DNA from 4 places in the Natranaerofaba carboxydovora genome. Region 1 is predicted to be linked to each of the others. Evidence: riboswitches for the same ligand, from Rfam matches in the RefSeq annotation. Region 1 holds a riboswitch; each other region holds the start of a gene.
The links. A riboswitch is a leader RNA that binds a small molecule or an ion and turns the genes downstream of it on or off. The one in region 1 is predicted to bind cobalamin.
Positions count from the first base shown of each region.

Region 2: linked by a shared signal. The riboswitch ahead of ACONDI_RS03495 (energy-coupling factor ABC transporter permease) and the one ahead of pssA (CDP-diacylglycerol--serine O-phosphatidyltransferase) in region 1 are both predicted to bind cobalamin.
Region 3: linked by a shared signal. The riboswitch ahead of ACONDI_RS15555 (lysylphosphatidylglycerol synthase transmembrane domain-containing protein) and the one ahead of pssA (CDP-diacylglycerol--serine O-phosphatidyltransferase) in region 1 are both predicted to bind cobalamin.
Region 4: linked by a shared signal. The riboswitch ahead of ACONDI_RS06790 (UbiX family flavin prenyltransferase) and the one ahead of pssA (CDP-diacylglycerol--serine O-phosphatidyltransferase) in region 1 are both predicted to bind cobalamin.

Region 1 covers NZ_CP054394.1:1,929,738-1,932,876, forward strand. Annotated here, with positions in the region: gene ACONDI_RS09205 (RNA-guided endonuclease InsQ/TnpB family protein) at 1-322, opposite strand, end outside; gene tnpA (IS200/IS605 family transposase) at 327-728, opposite strand; cobalamin riboswitch at 1,039-1,223, shown strand; gene pssA (CDP-diacylglycerol--serine O-phosphatidyltransferase) at 1,488-2,234, shown strand; gene rbr (rubrerythrin) at 2,352-2,924, opposite strand.
Region 2 covers NZ_CP054394.1:729,286-732,424, forward strand. Annotated here, with positions in the region: gene ACONDI_RS03490 (energy-coupling factor transporter transmembrane component T family protein) at 1-620, opposite strand, end outside; gene ACONDI_RS03495 (energy-coupling factor ABC transporter permease) at 687-1,382, opposite strand; cobalamin riboswitch at 1,561-1,749, opposite strand; gene cobU (bifunctional adenosylcobinamide kinase/adenosylcobinamide-phosphate guanylyltransferase) at 1,979-2,515, shown strand; gene cbiB (adenosylcobinamide-phosphate synthase CbiB) at 2,561-3,139, shown strand, end outside.
Region 3 covers NZ_CP054394.1:3,250,650-3,253,788, reverse strand. Annotated here, with positions in the region: gene ACONDI_RS15560 (hypothetical protein) at 237-563, shown strand; gene ACONDI_RS15555 (lysylphosphatidylglycerol synthase transmembrane domain-containing protein) at 605-1,609, opposite strand; cobalamin riboswitch at 1,765-1,955, opposite strand; gene ACONDI_RS15550 (FAD-binding protein) at 2,076-3,139, opposite strand, start outside.
Region 4 covers NZ_CP054394.1:1,419,103-1,422,241, forward strand. Annotated here, with positions in the region: gene ACONDI_RS06775 (ABC transporter ATP-binding protein) at 1-31, opposite strand, end outside; gene ACONDI_RS06780 (hypothetical protein) at 85-651, opposite strand; cobalamin riboswitch at 782-959, opposite strand; gene lpdD (prenylated flavin chaperone LpdD) at 1,009-1,398, opposite strand; gene ACONDI_RS06790 (UbiX family flavin prenyltransferase) at 1,403-1,957, opposite strand; cobalamin riboswitch at 2,058-2,274, opposite strand; gene ACONDI_RS06795 (two-component system sensor histidine kinase NtrB) at 2,345-3,139, opposite strand, start outside.

The sequences.
Region 1 (3,139 bases):
TACATACTGGAAATTCAATGATGTTGTCTTTGATTTTGTAGTTTTGATTGTTCCATATACAGATTGGTTTTTTAAGGATAGGCACTCTTTTTATCTTCTTTGATCTACGATAAACACTTTTTGCATCACGGATTGCTTGATTTTTGACGGCACTTGGCATTGATACATTAACATCTTTTGATGATAGTTTTAATGATTTTTTAGCTTGGACCATTTCAGAAACTAGTGTGTTAATGGTTTTTATGTATTCTTTTGATATATCTATCAGGTGTTTTTCTTGTTCTTTTGTTGGTAGTAGTTTGATCTTCGCTGTTTTTTCCATGAGTTCACCCTCTTGTTTTTTGTTCTTCGACATACTTTTTGATAGTATCGCTTGATACATTACCTGCTGTTGATACGAAGAAAGAACGTGTCCATAAGCTTGGTAGATGTTTTAAATGTTTGAACTCTTGACGAAGTTTTCTTGAACTCACCCCTTTTATTTTCGCCATAATTTGAGATGGACTTATTTGTGGTAGAGCATTTAGAAATAAATGCGTATGGTCTTTGTCACACTCAATTGCCAGTACTTCTATTTCCTGTTCGATACATACTTCATGGACAATTTCTTTAAATCGCTCTTCTACCTTTTGATTTGAAAATATCTTTCTTCGATATCTTGGGCAGAAAACAAAATGATAGTTGATTAATGATACGGTTGTTTTAGTTCTTCTATATTCTTGTTTCATAACTCTAGTGTATATGTTTTTTATTTGTGCTGCAACGATAATTTATAAAAAAATGGGCTTTCATCCCACGATTTAAAACCGTGGGCTTTTCGCCCTTGTACTGTAATAATGGATATAGGGAGTTTTCGTATATGGGATATTAATTCCGGCAAGTGATATCCCAAAAAAATTACTACAGCTAATAGAAAAGTACTTTTTACGTTTTATTTTTTTACTACATATTTAGCAATTTTAAAGCAGGAATAAAGTGAATAAGCTAGAATTATTTATAAACACATAAATTTTTTAATCCTTTTAGGTCTTTTATAAATTTAATATCGAAGAGTTAGGTGCCTTTATTAATAAGGTTAAAAGGGAATCAGGTGAGAATCCTGAGCGGTCCCGCCACTGTAAGGGTAAGGTTATTTTCAGTATGCCACTGGAGTATCACTCTGGGAAGGCCGAATCTAACCAATGATCCCAAGCCAGGAGACCTGCCTAACTAGCGTTCACCGCAGAACTACGAAGGATGGGGAGGTGACTATATTCTATTTTACTTGCTATATTATAAAATAGATAATACTAACTCCCTGTCAGGGGAGTTTTTTTCTTGACAAATTCTTTTAAGATAGAATACAATTGAAATAGTAACTGTTTGAGAACGATTTTCAATCTCATGTGGTTTTTAGCATATATACATCTCTAATAGTTTAAATTCATTAGTTATTTACTTAACAATTATTGTATATAAAAAGAAATACATATTAAATATTTTGGTGGGTGATTAAAATTAAAAAGCTAACACTACACGATGCGAAAAATATTATAGTAAGAAATATCCCCTCGGTTATTACTTTAAGCAATCTAGTATTAGGCTTTTTCTCTATAATATTTACAATAAATTCTCAATATAAAGTTACATTGACATTAATTATTATATGTATGTTCTTAGACTTTCTAGATGGCAAAGTAGCAAGGATTCTTGGAGTATCTAGCTCTTTTGGCAAAGAATTAGACTCTTTAAGTGATGTTGTTTCATTTGGTGTAGCACCAGCTGTATTTACATACACTATCCTCCCTTATAATGCGTATTGGGTTTCTTTAATACTAGCGATTTATTTAATATGTGGCGTATGTAGATTAGCTAGATTTAATGTAAGCAGCAACAACAATTCTAATTTTAGTGGTTTTCCAATCACCACAGCCGGAGGATTATTAGCTTTATTAAGTTTTTATTATGCGGTTTTCCCTCCATCTATTTTCTTTATGATAGTAATAGCCTTGTCTATATCAATGGTAAGCAGAATACCTTTTTTTAGTGTAAAAAAAAGTAAAAGTCATAATGCAAACTTAAGATATTCAAAATGGTTTAGCTTGCTTTTAGTGAGTTTATTTGGAGTTATTGTACTAATCTATCCTTTTGTTATGGCAATAACTTTAATCTTATACTACTTAAGCGGTCTAACATTGATATTAAATCATTTTCAACCTACAAATCTAAACTCTCAAATTAAATTTAAGCGGTAAATAACAGGTATATTAATAGCCATCTAATAGCCTTTATTACTAAAAAATAGGCCTCCCTTTAACTAACAAAGAGAGGCCTTAACTTAATTGAAATCCCTATTTTGCAATATTTAATCTCTACCAGTTGTAATCTCTCATCTCAAAGAACTTTTGTGGGTGATCACAAGCAGGGCATACTTGTGGAGCCTTCTTCCCTGTAATGTTAAAACCACAATTTCTACATCTCCATGTTACTTCTTCAGGCTTTTCATACACTTTATTCTCTTTCAAGTTATTAAGCAAACCTAAAAACCTTTCTTCATGGTACTTTTCAGCAATTGCTATATTTTCAAACACTGAAGCAATCTCTTTAAACCCTTCTTCTTTGGCAACTTCTGCAAATTCAGGGTACATTTCGGCGTGCTCGTGGTTTTCACCATTAGCTGATTCTTTCAAGTTCTCTTCTGTAGTGCCAATAATTCCGGCAGGGAAGTAAGCTTGTATCTCTGCTTCGCCACCTTCTAAAAACTTAAATAATCGCTTAGCATGTGCTCTTTCATGTTTTGCTGTTTCTTCAAAAACAGCTGCAATCTGCTCGTATCCTTCTTTACTTGCTTGACTGGCATAATAATCATAACGATTTCTCGCTTGAGATTCTCCAGCAAAAGCGGTTAACAAATTCTTTTCTGTTTTTGTACCTTTAATAGACATAAGTTTTCACCTCTCCCTTTCACGTACTAGTATTTTCACTTAATATATATTTGATATTTTTAATATAAAATCCTTGTTCACTCCATCACTTTTTTGAATTAAATTTTAAAATTTTGTTTTAATTTATTAAATCTTAATTTTCTCTTAACATTTTTGTGAGATAATAAATAAAAACCGGTATTTCAAATTAAATAACTAATTTTAAGAAAGAGTGA
Region 2 (3,139 bases), 1.2 Mb from region 1:
GTGCCAGCCAAAGTTATTGTAGACTTGGCAGACCTTAAGAAGCTGGTATAGCCAAGACGTGTCTTTTGAGCTTTTTGTACTTTTTTTATCTCGTCTTTTAAGTAAATAAGATAACGAGTTGAAAAATTAAATATGTCAATTATCTCATGAGGAACTCTAAAATGCTTAAAGAGCCCAACAAGCTCGGCTTTTGATGTAACAAGACAAAAAAACCATAAGATTGATGCAAGCAGTATAATCCTCAAAAAAATAGATAAGCCAAAATTTAAACCTTCGTAAGTTGCGATCAAGTCAAAACCTACAAATGGCAGCTCAAAACTGAATATCTCGGCTCCTTTTCTGGTGAATAGATTAAATATAAAAAGGAAAAAGCCCATACTGCCAGGTACTATAAATCTTAACAGGGCAGCTTTGACTGTAGTAACGGTCTTGTCATGCTCTATGTTTAATAGAAATAAGAAGATACACATCCCTAACAGTAAAAATAATAACTGGACAGGTAATGATATTATAAATGCTATTGTAAATAAAACTGCAGAAAAAGCAAATTTGTTTAGAGGATGGAGCGATGTGAAAGCCAGTTTGGGTCTAATATAATTCTGGCTTAAAATCTTAATCATTGACTAATCACCTCTATGTGAAATGTTAAGTTTAGGTCAGTTTGGTCCAACTTATTGGTAGCTTTTCTAATTGTGTTTTAACGGATCAATAATAGATACAGGTCTTAGGTGTTCGAAAATCTGCGGCCTTCTTGACATAAGAAATTTTAAAACTCCGACTGTAATTATACCTTCAACAATTGCAAAAGGAACCTGGGTTGGAGCATATGCTATGGCAGCAGTTGCCCATGCTGTACTAAAGGCAGCTTCATGGACTTCTGAGAGAGCTATTTGAGTAGAGGAAATAGCATACACAATTATACTTCCCAAAAAACCAGCCAACCAGGTTGTAGCTATAAAAAAGAAATTAGAATTTTTGTAGTTTATTTTGTCTGAGTAATAAAATATAGCCCAGCCAAAAAATCCGCCAAACCAGGTGGCAAAAGTGTTAGCGCCGAGGGTTGTTAAACCTCCATGAGAGAAAAATAAAGCCTGGATAAACAATGATAGAAAAATGATTATGGGTAATAATTTTGGCCCGATAATAAAAGCTATTATCGCAGCTCCCACCATGTGTGCACTGCTTCCAATTACAGGTATAGGAAAATGTATCGTTGAGATTACAAAAGATACTGCGGTCAATAGGCCCAAGATACCTTTAATGCCCGGAATATCTTTGGCTTTGTTTCTAAAAGCCATTACTGCCGTTATAAGAGATCCTCCAGTTAGAGCCCACCAACTAGCAGCTTGTGTTATGCCCATTGCACCATCAGGTAAATGCATTATAACTTCCTCCTCTAGTGTTGTTAATTTTATTATTAGGCAAAATAAAAATCCCAGCCTTCTAGGAAGAAGCTGGGTACCCGGCTGTACTATGTCTTATTATTACTAACTGCGTTCTAAGCTACAGTTAGTCTAGACAGTCCAGCGTGGGTACTCTGCCTTTATCCTCGAAGGCTATTAGAGTACCGGCCTCAGGGCAGGTTTCCTGGCTTATGGCCCAAGTAAGGTGTTATAGCCTTCCCGGGAAAGAAACTTTCCAGTGGCTAAAACACGATAATTTGGCCAATTACAGTGGCGGGACCGCTCAGGATTTTCACCTGATTCCCTTTTAACCATTAGTAATGGCACCCTGAGGTAAAACTCGTATTTATATTGCTTTTATATAACTATACCATAAGAAGGTTTGGTGGGCAAGTGAAAGTTAGAAGTGATAACCCAAAACAAAAGTGCTAGGAAATTTGTGTATGGTTAATATATATTTATAAATATGGCAAAAAAATTCGGTTTATGATATAGTGTTTTAAGGATACTCGGACGTTCGTAGTTCGAGTAAGCTAGATTTTTGATGTTGAATTTTCGTGTTAAAGGAGAATTTCATGTCTAAACTTATTTTGGTAACAGGTGGAGCTCGCTCAGGGAAAAGTGATTATGCTGAACAACTAGCCAAAGAATCTCCTTTGCCTGTGTCATATGTAGCTACTGCTGAGCCGCATGATGAGGAGATGAAAAGAAGAATAGAAGTTCACAGAGAAAGAAGGCCTATAGATTGGGAAACAATTGAGGAGCCTTTATATCTTTTTCATAGGTTTAATTCTTTATGTAAAAAAAAGCAACTAATTTTGGTTGACTGTGTAACCGTTTATCTTTCAAATAAACTTATGAAATACTGGGATAAGTGGGATGAAAGATTTGAAACTTTTGTGCTAGAAGAATTCAAAAAAATGATTGATATTATAAAAAAAAATGAAGCAGAAACTATCTTTGTTACCAATGAAGTTGGTTTTGGTTTGGTGCCTGAACACAAAATGGGTAGGGTTTTCAGAGATCTTGCAGGTCGTGCCAATCGTATAATTGCTGAGTCCTCTGATGAAGTATATTTAGTTATTTCAGGGATACCTACGCAGATAAAATAGGAGGGGGCAACAATTTTTTCACCTGTATTGATAACTGGAGCTTTTTTGCTTGACTTACTTATAGGAGATCCTTTTGGAAGGTATCACCCGGTTTGTTTGATTGGAATTTTAATTGACAAGCTTAAAGATCTAGCTTTTAAAATATTTAAAACACCAACCAGCTTAAAAGCTGGCGGAGTTGTATTGGCACTCATCGTAATATTTATAACCTACTATGTATCAGTTCTGTTGGTGAGTATAGGCTGGTGGGTTGAACTTTTACTTCTTTATTTTTGTATTTCTATTAAAAGTTTGACCTATCATTTAAAAGATGTATTAGATCCTCTTATGCATGGGGATTTGGATAGTGCAAGAAAAGCAGTTGGTAAAGTTGTAGGTAGGGATGTTTCAAGGCTAAATGATAGTGAAGTATCAAGGGCAGGAATTGAGACGGCTGCTGAGAGTTTTGGAGATGGTATTATGGCGCCCCTTTTTTTTGGAGCTATTGGTGGGGCTCCCCTCGCTATGACATATAAAGCTGTCAACACCTTGGACTCTATGATTGGGTACAAATTTTTGCCTTATAGAGATTTAGGTTATTTTTCTGCTAAACTTGATGATGTTTTAAATTATATCCCTGCAAGA
Region 3 (3,139 bases), 1.3 Mb from region 1:
CCTTTAGCAGCTTTTACAGCTTTTTAACCTCTTTATGTTTTTCCCTGCATATCGCTTCACAGGTTATATTCTACATTTTTTATAGTAATCCTGCTTAAAAAAATAATTTGTGAAAGTAATGTACAAGCAATTTTGTTATAGTCCTTTTATTAAATTCCTTAGAATAACGATCAGTATAGCCTTAAATACTTAGCAAATAATAAAAATATAATAAAGAGTGTGGAGGTGGATTTTGCTTGAGAGTAGTAGGAAGGTTCCCAGACAAATCACGTGCTAGTTCTGCAATAGACAGCCTTAAAAAAATTGGCCTTGATAGAAAAGATATGATTGTAAGTCAAATAAAAAATGATGAGTTTGTAAATAGTGAAATTGAAACAGAGGAGATACGTTTTGTTCAAACCGAACGTGAAGGCCTAGGAGAAACTGAAAGTTTTATCGAAGGTATTTCAGGCTTAAAAGGAAAAGGCGGTATTGTGGTAGCTGTAGAAGTTTCAAAACATGACAGACATAGAATAAGAGAACTAATGGAACAATCTGGTGCTAATGAGATAGTCGAAGACTAGTTGTAGGCTGAATTAACTAAGAAATGTACAAAGGGGCTTTGTCAAGCTCCTTTGCTTTTTTGATATAATAGGGACTGCCCTGTACGCACAAAATTTAAAATAGTGACAGTAAAAAATGAAATCAGCATTGTTAACCATAATGTAAATAACCTGCTTAATATGCTAACTGTGAGAGCCAAATTTTCTGTTAAGCCCATATTATATAATTGAAAGCTCATGGCACCTTCATAGGTCCCTATTCCACCGGGACTTATTGGCAGCATGCTAAATAGATAGCCCATAAAAGTTGCACTTGATGCCTGTACATAAGATAGATTTATATTCATATCTACTACTATAAAAAATGTTTTCAAACCTAGAAGACTCCAGATAATAATACCTAACAAAAAAGCTTTTCCAAGTGATAATTTATTGTTTAAAAACATTTTCTTATAAGTAGAAAATTCATTGATCAATCGATTAAACTTATTAACTCCAAGTTTATAAAATAAATAGTTTAACTTTTCTTTAGAAATAAAAGCATAAACAAAATAGATTATAGAAAATATTATGGTCGCTGTAATGATTACGTATAGCAAATTATCCATTAAGAACGACGGTATTCTTTTATAAACAATTATGTAACAAGCCATCATGACTATCAAAAAACTACATATACTAATAATTTTTTGAGCTATAACAAGGGTTATGGCCTCCTTTTTATCGTAACCATAACTTTTTATTAGCATAACAACTTTTAGACCTTCTCCTCCCGTCTTTACAGCAGGAGTCACCCCTTCTAACAAGGTTCCATATGAATTAACAATCCAAAAGTCTTTTACTTGTCCACCTTGTCCACCAAGTTTATCAGATAAAATTATGGAACAATATTTCCACTGCATAGCTATTAATGCTAAAGTAACAAACTGCAGTACAATCAACCAAATAATTGTCGCAGAAGACATTTGTTTTACATTAGCTATAAACTCCGGCATATGGGCAAAAATAATAGCTACTACTGATAAAAGAAAAATGCTTTTCAAAATTTTTACAAGTTTATTATTCATTGTTTGTCAACTCCATAATCACTAAACTTCATCATCATATTCATCGTCTAAATTAAAAAACTCCCTTTGAAAGGGAGTAGGAACCAACAGTAAAGTGATACTAGTATTATAAAGATATCTTAGCGAAACTTTACCTCCCTATCCATCGTAGATCAAAGGTAAAAACAAATCAGGCAGGTCTCCTGGCTCAGGTTCATCAATTATTTTCGCCTTCCCAGAGAAGTTCACCTTTCTCCAGTGGCCTATGTGAAAATAATCTCCCCTTTACAGTGGCGGGACCGCGTCGAATTTTCACCGACTTCCCTTTTAACCTTATAAATAAGGCACCTAATTCATATATATATTTAATTTTTGTTCAGATTACATGTTTACTTCATTCTTATTAATAAGCTAGTTTGTTATATTCTCGTTAAAAAAATAATTTCCTCCTGCGATTTCAGAAATACTTTAAAAGAGCTAAATAATATTACTGTGGATGATAAAAACTCTTAGTAAAGTTATCATCATCTTTATTTGGATAATCCTTACGGTAATGACTACCGCGACTTTCTTGTCTTTGAAGTGCTGACCTAACAGTCAATTGAAATAATTTTGAACTCATTTCACATGTCACAAGGTCTTTCAAATCTTTCTTTCTTACCTTACCTTCTCCTGCTAATTTACAGAGATTTAGGATTTTGTCTCTTATTTTTTCACCTTCTTTATAACCCTCTTTCATGGTGGCCTCTTCCCTTATAGGCGAGAGAGCTTCCCAGTGCAGTTCTTTTAATTTTCGATCTATAATTTTTACATTTTCATTACTATTTTCCTCATTAGCTAATAAACCTTCTTTATTTGATTTAGTTAAATTATTACTTATATTCAATATTTTAATCAAAGGATTTTGATATTCGATATTTGATAGTTCAACATCTTTAAGTTCTTCACCATCAGTTAATCTCTTCTCCATTTTTAAGGCACATTTTATACCAAAAGTAAGAGCTTCAGTCAGGGCATTCCCCCCAAGACGATTAGCGCCATGAATTCCTCCAACCACTTCTCCTGCAGCATAAAGCCCCTTAACACCTGTTTCTAGTTTTTCATCTAATGCTATTCCACCCATGGTAAAGTGAGCCGCCGGTCCTATCAAGAAAGGCTTCTCTTCAAAATTAAAGCTTATCCTCTCATACAGTGGAAGAGAATTAAGTCCCTCCCATTCTTCTTTAGGGCATGACGTCATATCCATCCAAACTTGGCTTCCAGCCTGCCATTCTTCTTCTAGCTTTCTACCAAGTTTGTCTCTTTCGCTAAGACAAGCTGTATTAGCATTCCAACCTTCCCCTAGGTGCTTTTTAAGTAAATCTTCTCCTTCATCATTAACTAGCTTAGTACTCTTTGGATAAAATATAGGAGCTATAAATCCAGGAAGCCTTTTATCTCTAAAACCTATTGGGTAAAATTGTATAAATTCCAAGTCCTTCAATCTGGCTCCAGCCCTATAAGCAAGTACTAAACCTTCTCCTCTCATGGCTGGTGGATTATCATTTTTCA
Region 4 (3,139 bases), 510 kb from region 1:
TTATTTGTGCTTCTAAAACATTCCTTGTCATATAAAATCACCTATCTTCTTAATAACTTAACTTATTAGTATTTTTTGTATTATTTAGATTGTAAGCCCTGCTCTTTCAATCAAGCGTGAAATATATATTGTTGCCGCTGTTCCACCAGCAGTACCAACTGCTGCAGTCAAAATTGAAAGCCCTAATACCACAGGTACTGGTAAATTTAAAATATAATACATCCCAAGTCCAGTACATATATTCCCTGTAATATTTGTGGCTGCCTGTGCCAAAAGAAAATGATACCATTTTTCCATAGAAAACATTGAAGAGGAAATAGAAAAAGCTATTGAACCAAGCCCGTTAGCGGGGATAAAAAATACAGCAAGGGGCGAAAGACCAGAAGCTATTGCAATTAAAGCCTGGGTCTCTCCCATAATCACTCCTGCAGGTTGACGTAAAAGATATGCAACAAAACCCGTAAAGGTAGCCCACGACACCCCACCGATAATTAAAAGTCCAGGAAAAATCATATTGTCAATCCTGTGTGCAACCTGCTGGGCAAGAACAAAAACCACACCAATCAAAATTGCTCCAACTAAAGCTTTGGTATCTACCCTCCAAAACTTTTTGGTGCTTACGGTACTTTCAAAAGTTTGATTTGGTAACATAAAGGCGGACCCTCCTAGAATTAATTTAAAATATTATTTAACTAGTAGTACCTAAACAACAAAAAAAGCCCCCAAGCAATGCTTGAGGACTTTACCATCGTCCTTCAAGGTAACCTTCTAGTTCATAGTAGGCAACCCGGCTGTACAGGCAGGTCTACTGGCTCCAGTTCACAGTTTCCTTAAACCTTCCCATTCCCCTTATTTAATCTTGAGGAACAGTGGCATAACTTAAGGTCACTCCCCGTTACAGTGGCGGGACCGCTCAGGTCTTTCACCTGATTCCCTAGCACCTGCACGCCGTTTTATATTAAATTTCATTCAATCTCTGTCAACCCTGACGACTATTCAGTGAAAATTTTAGCTCAATTTCAAAGTTCTGTCAAGTAGGTCATAAGCTACTTCATAACAGTTGTTTGATAACTTTTCTATATCTTTTTGGTCAGCATTTGGTACATGAATACCTGCTATAACTGTCACAACCTGATTTAACTCTTTAGCAAACATCTCTGATATGGGCTTAGCTACAATATCATCTTTGTGGCCTGTCATATTAAAGACAGATGTTGTACAGCTTGTCTTAATACTATTTTCATTTTTGGTTTTTCTTGGAATGCTAATAATCACAGTACCTATATGAGGTTTTTCACCGCCAAGTATTTGTATTATCACACCCTCACTAGTGTAAGTAAGCTGACCGTACACAATAAAATTTTGCTCCCCTGTTTTTGAAACCAAAGTTTCTATCATACTGTTACTCCCACCTTTTGATCAAGTCATTTTCTATTCCTAACTGATCTAAGACCCTTGAAACAGTATGGTCTACTATATCATTAATGCTTTGGGGTTTGTGATAAAAAGCAGGCAAAGGAGGCATTATAACAGCTCCAATTTTGGATAGCTTTAGCATATTTTCTAAATGTATTGCAGTCAAAGGCGTTTCTCTTGGCAAAAGAACTAGTTTCCTGTTTTCTTTAATAGCTACTGATGCAGCCCTTGTAACTAAGTTATCATCATAGCCTTGAGAAATTCCTGCAAGGGTCTTCATACTACATGGTGCTATAACCATTCCATCATGTCTAAATGAACCACTAGAGATTGATGCACATAACTCATTTTCATCATAGATTGTATCAGCAAGTTCTTTTATGAAAGAGACGTTATAATCTGTTTCTATTTCGATTGTTTTTCTAGCCCAGCTTGTCAAAATCAAATGTGTTTTAATATTCTTATATTGACTTAAAATTTCTAATAATCTTATCCCATATATTGCTCCTGATGCTCCAGTGATAGCAAGTACTATTATCATAAGCTCTCCTCCTTTGTAGATTTTTGATACTTCTATTAACCCCAAAAAAAGTCCTCCATCAAATACAATATTTTGATGGAGGACTTTGCCATCATCCTCATCACCCGAAAATAATAAGGCAGGTCTCCTGGCTATCAAGTCATGGCCTTTTGGACAGAGCCTTCCCAACTTAAATTAGCCAGTGGCTGCTGCCCGGCTCCTCGAATACAGTGGTGGGTCCGCTCCGTTCATGACATATGACATTTGGGATAAGTACCCAAATACCACTCAGATTCCCTATTATCCCTGAAACAGGCACCTTATTATCTTAGATGTTATTAACTTTTAACAGTATATTATCATAAAGGCTAAATTTTGTTAACTATAATTTTAGTAAAATAATATAAGTCAACTTTCATGTGCAGGAAGATAAATTATAAAGCTAGTCCCTTTGTTTTTCTCAGATTCAGCTTTTATACAGCCTTCGTGAGACTCAATTATTGAATAAGCAGTTGAGAGTCCAAGGCCACTACCTTCAGCTTTGGTAGTAAAAAAAGGATCGAAGATTTTTTGTAAATTTTCATCTGTAATTCCTGGACCATTATCTGTTATTGTTATTTTTAAATAATCTCCTTCTGGCAGTGGCACTATATTTTGACTTTCTTTTTCCGTTAAGTAAATATTTTCGCCTTTAACCCAGGTTGTGCCCCCTTCAGGCATAGCTTGTGTTGCATTGAAAAAAATATTATAAAAAACCTGGTAAATTTGTTCTTTATCAATTTTTACCGGATAAAGATCATCAGGTAACATAATATTACTAGTTATTTTTGTATTGTTAAATGCCAAGTAAGCACTATCATTAATGATTTCATTTACATAACTCACCTCTTTAATTGGTTCCTCTCCTCTAGCAAGAATTTGAAGTTTTTTAGTTATGTCTTTAGCTTTATTTATTACCATTTCCATATTATTTAAGTTCTTAGATATTTTATCAGGTTTATTTTTATATTGTATTATATATGAGAGATTAGCAAGCAGAACAGCAAGATAATTATTAAAATCATGAGCAATACCTCTAGCCATAACACCAAAGGATTCGAACTTGTCTGCTCTATATTTGTATTCATTAAATGTTTTTTCTATTTTTTCTAACTTTTTACGCTCACTTATGTCTATCAACACGACACATTCAGGTTTAATCTC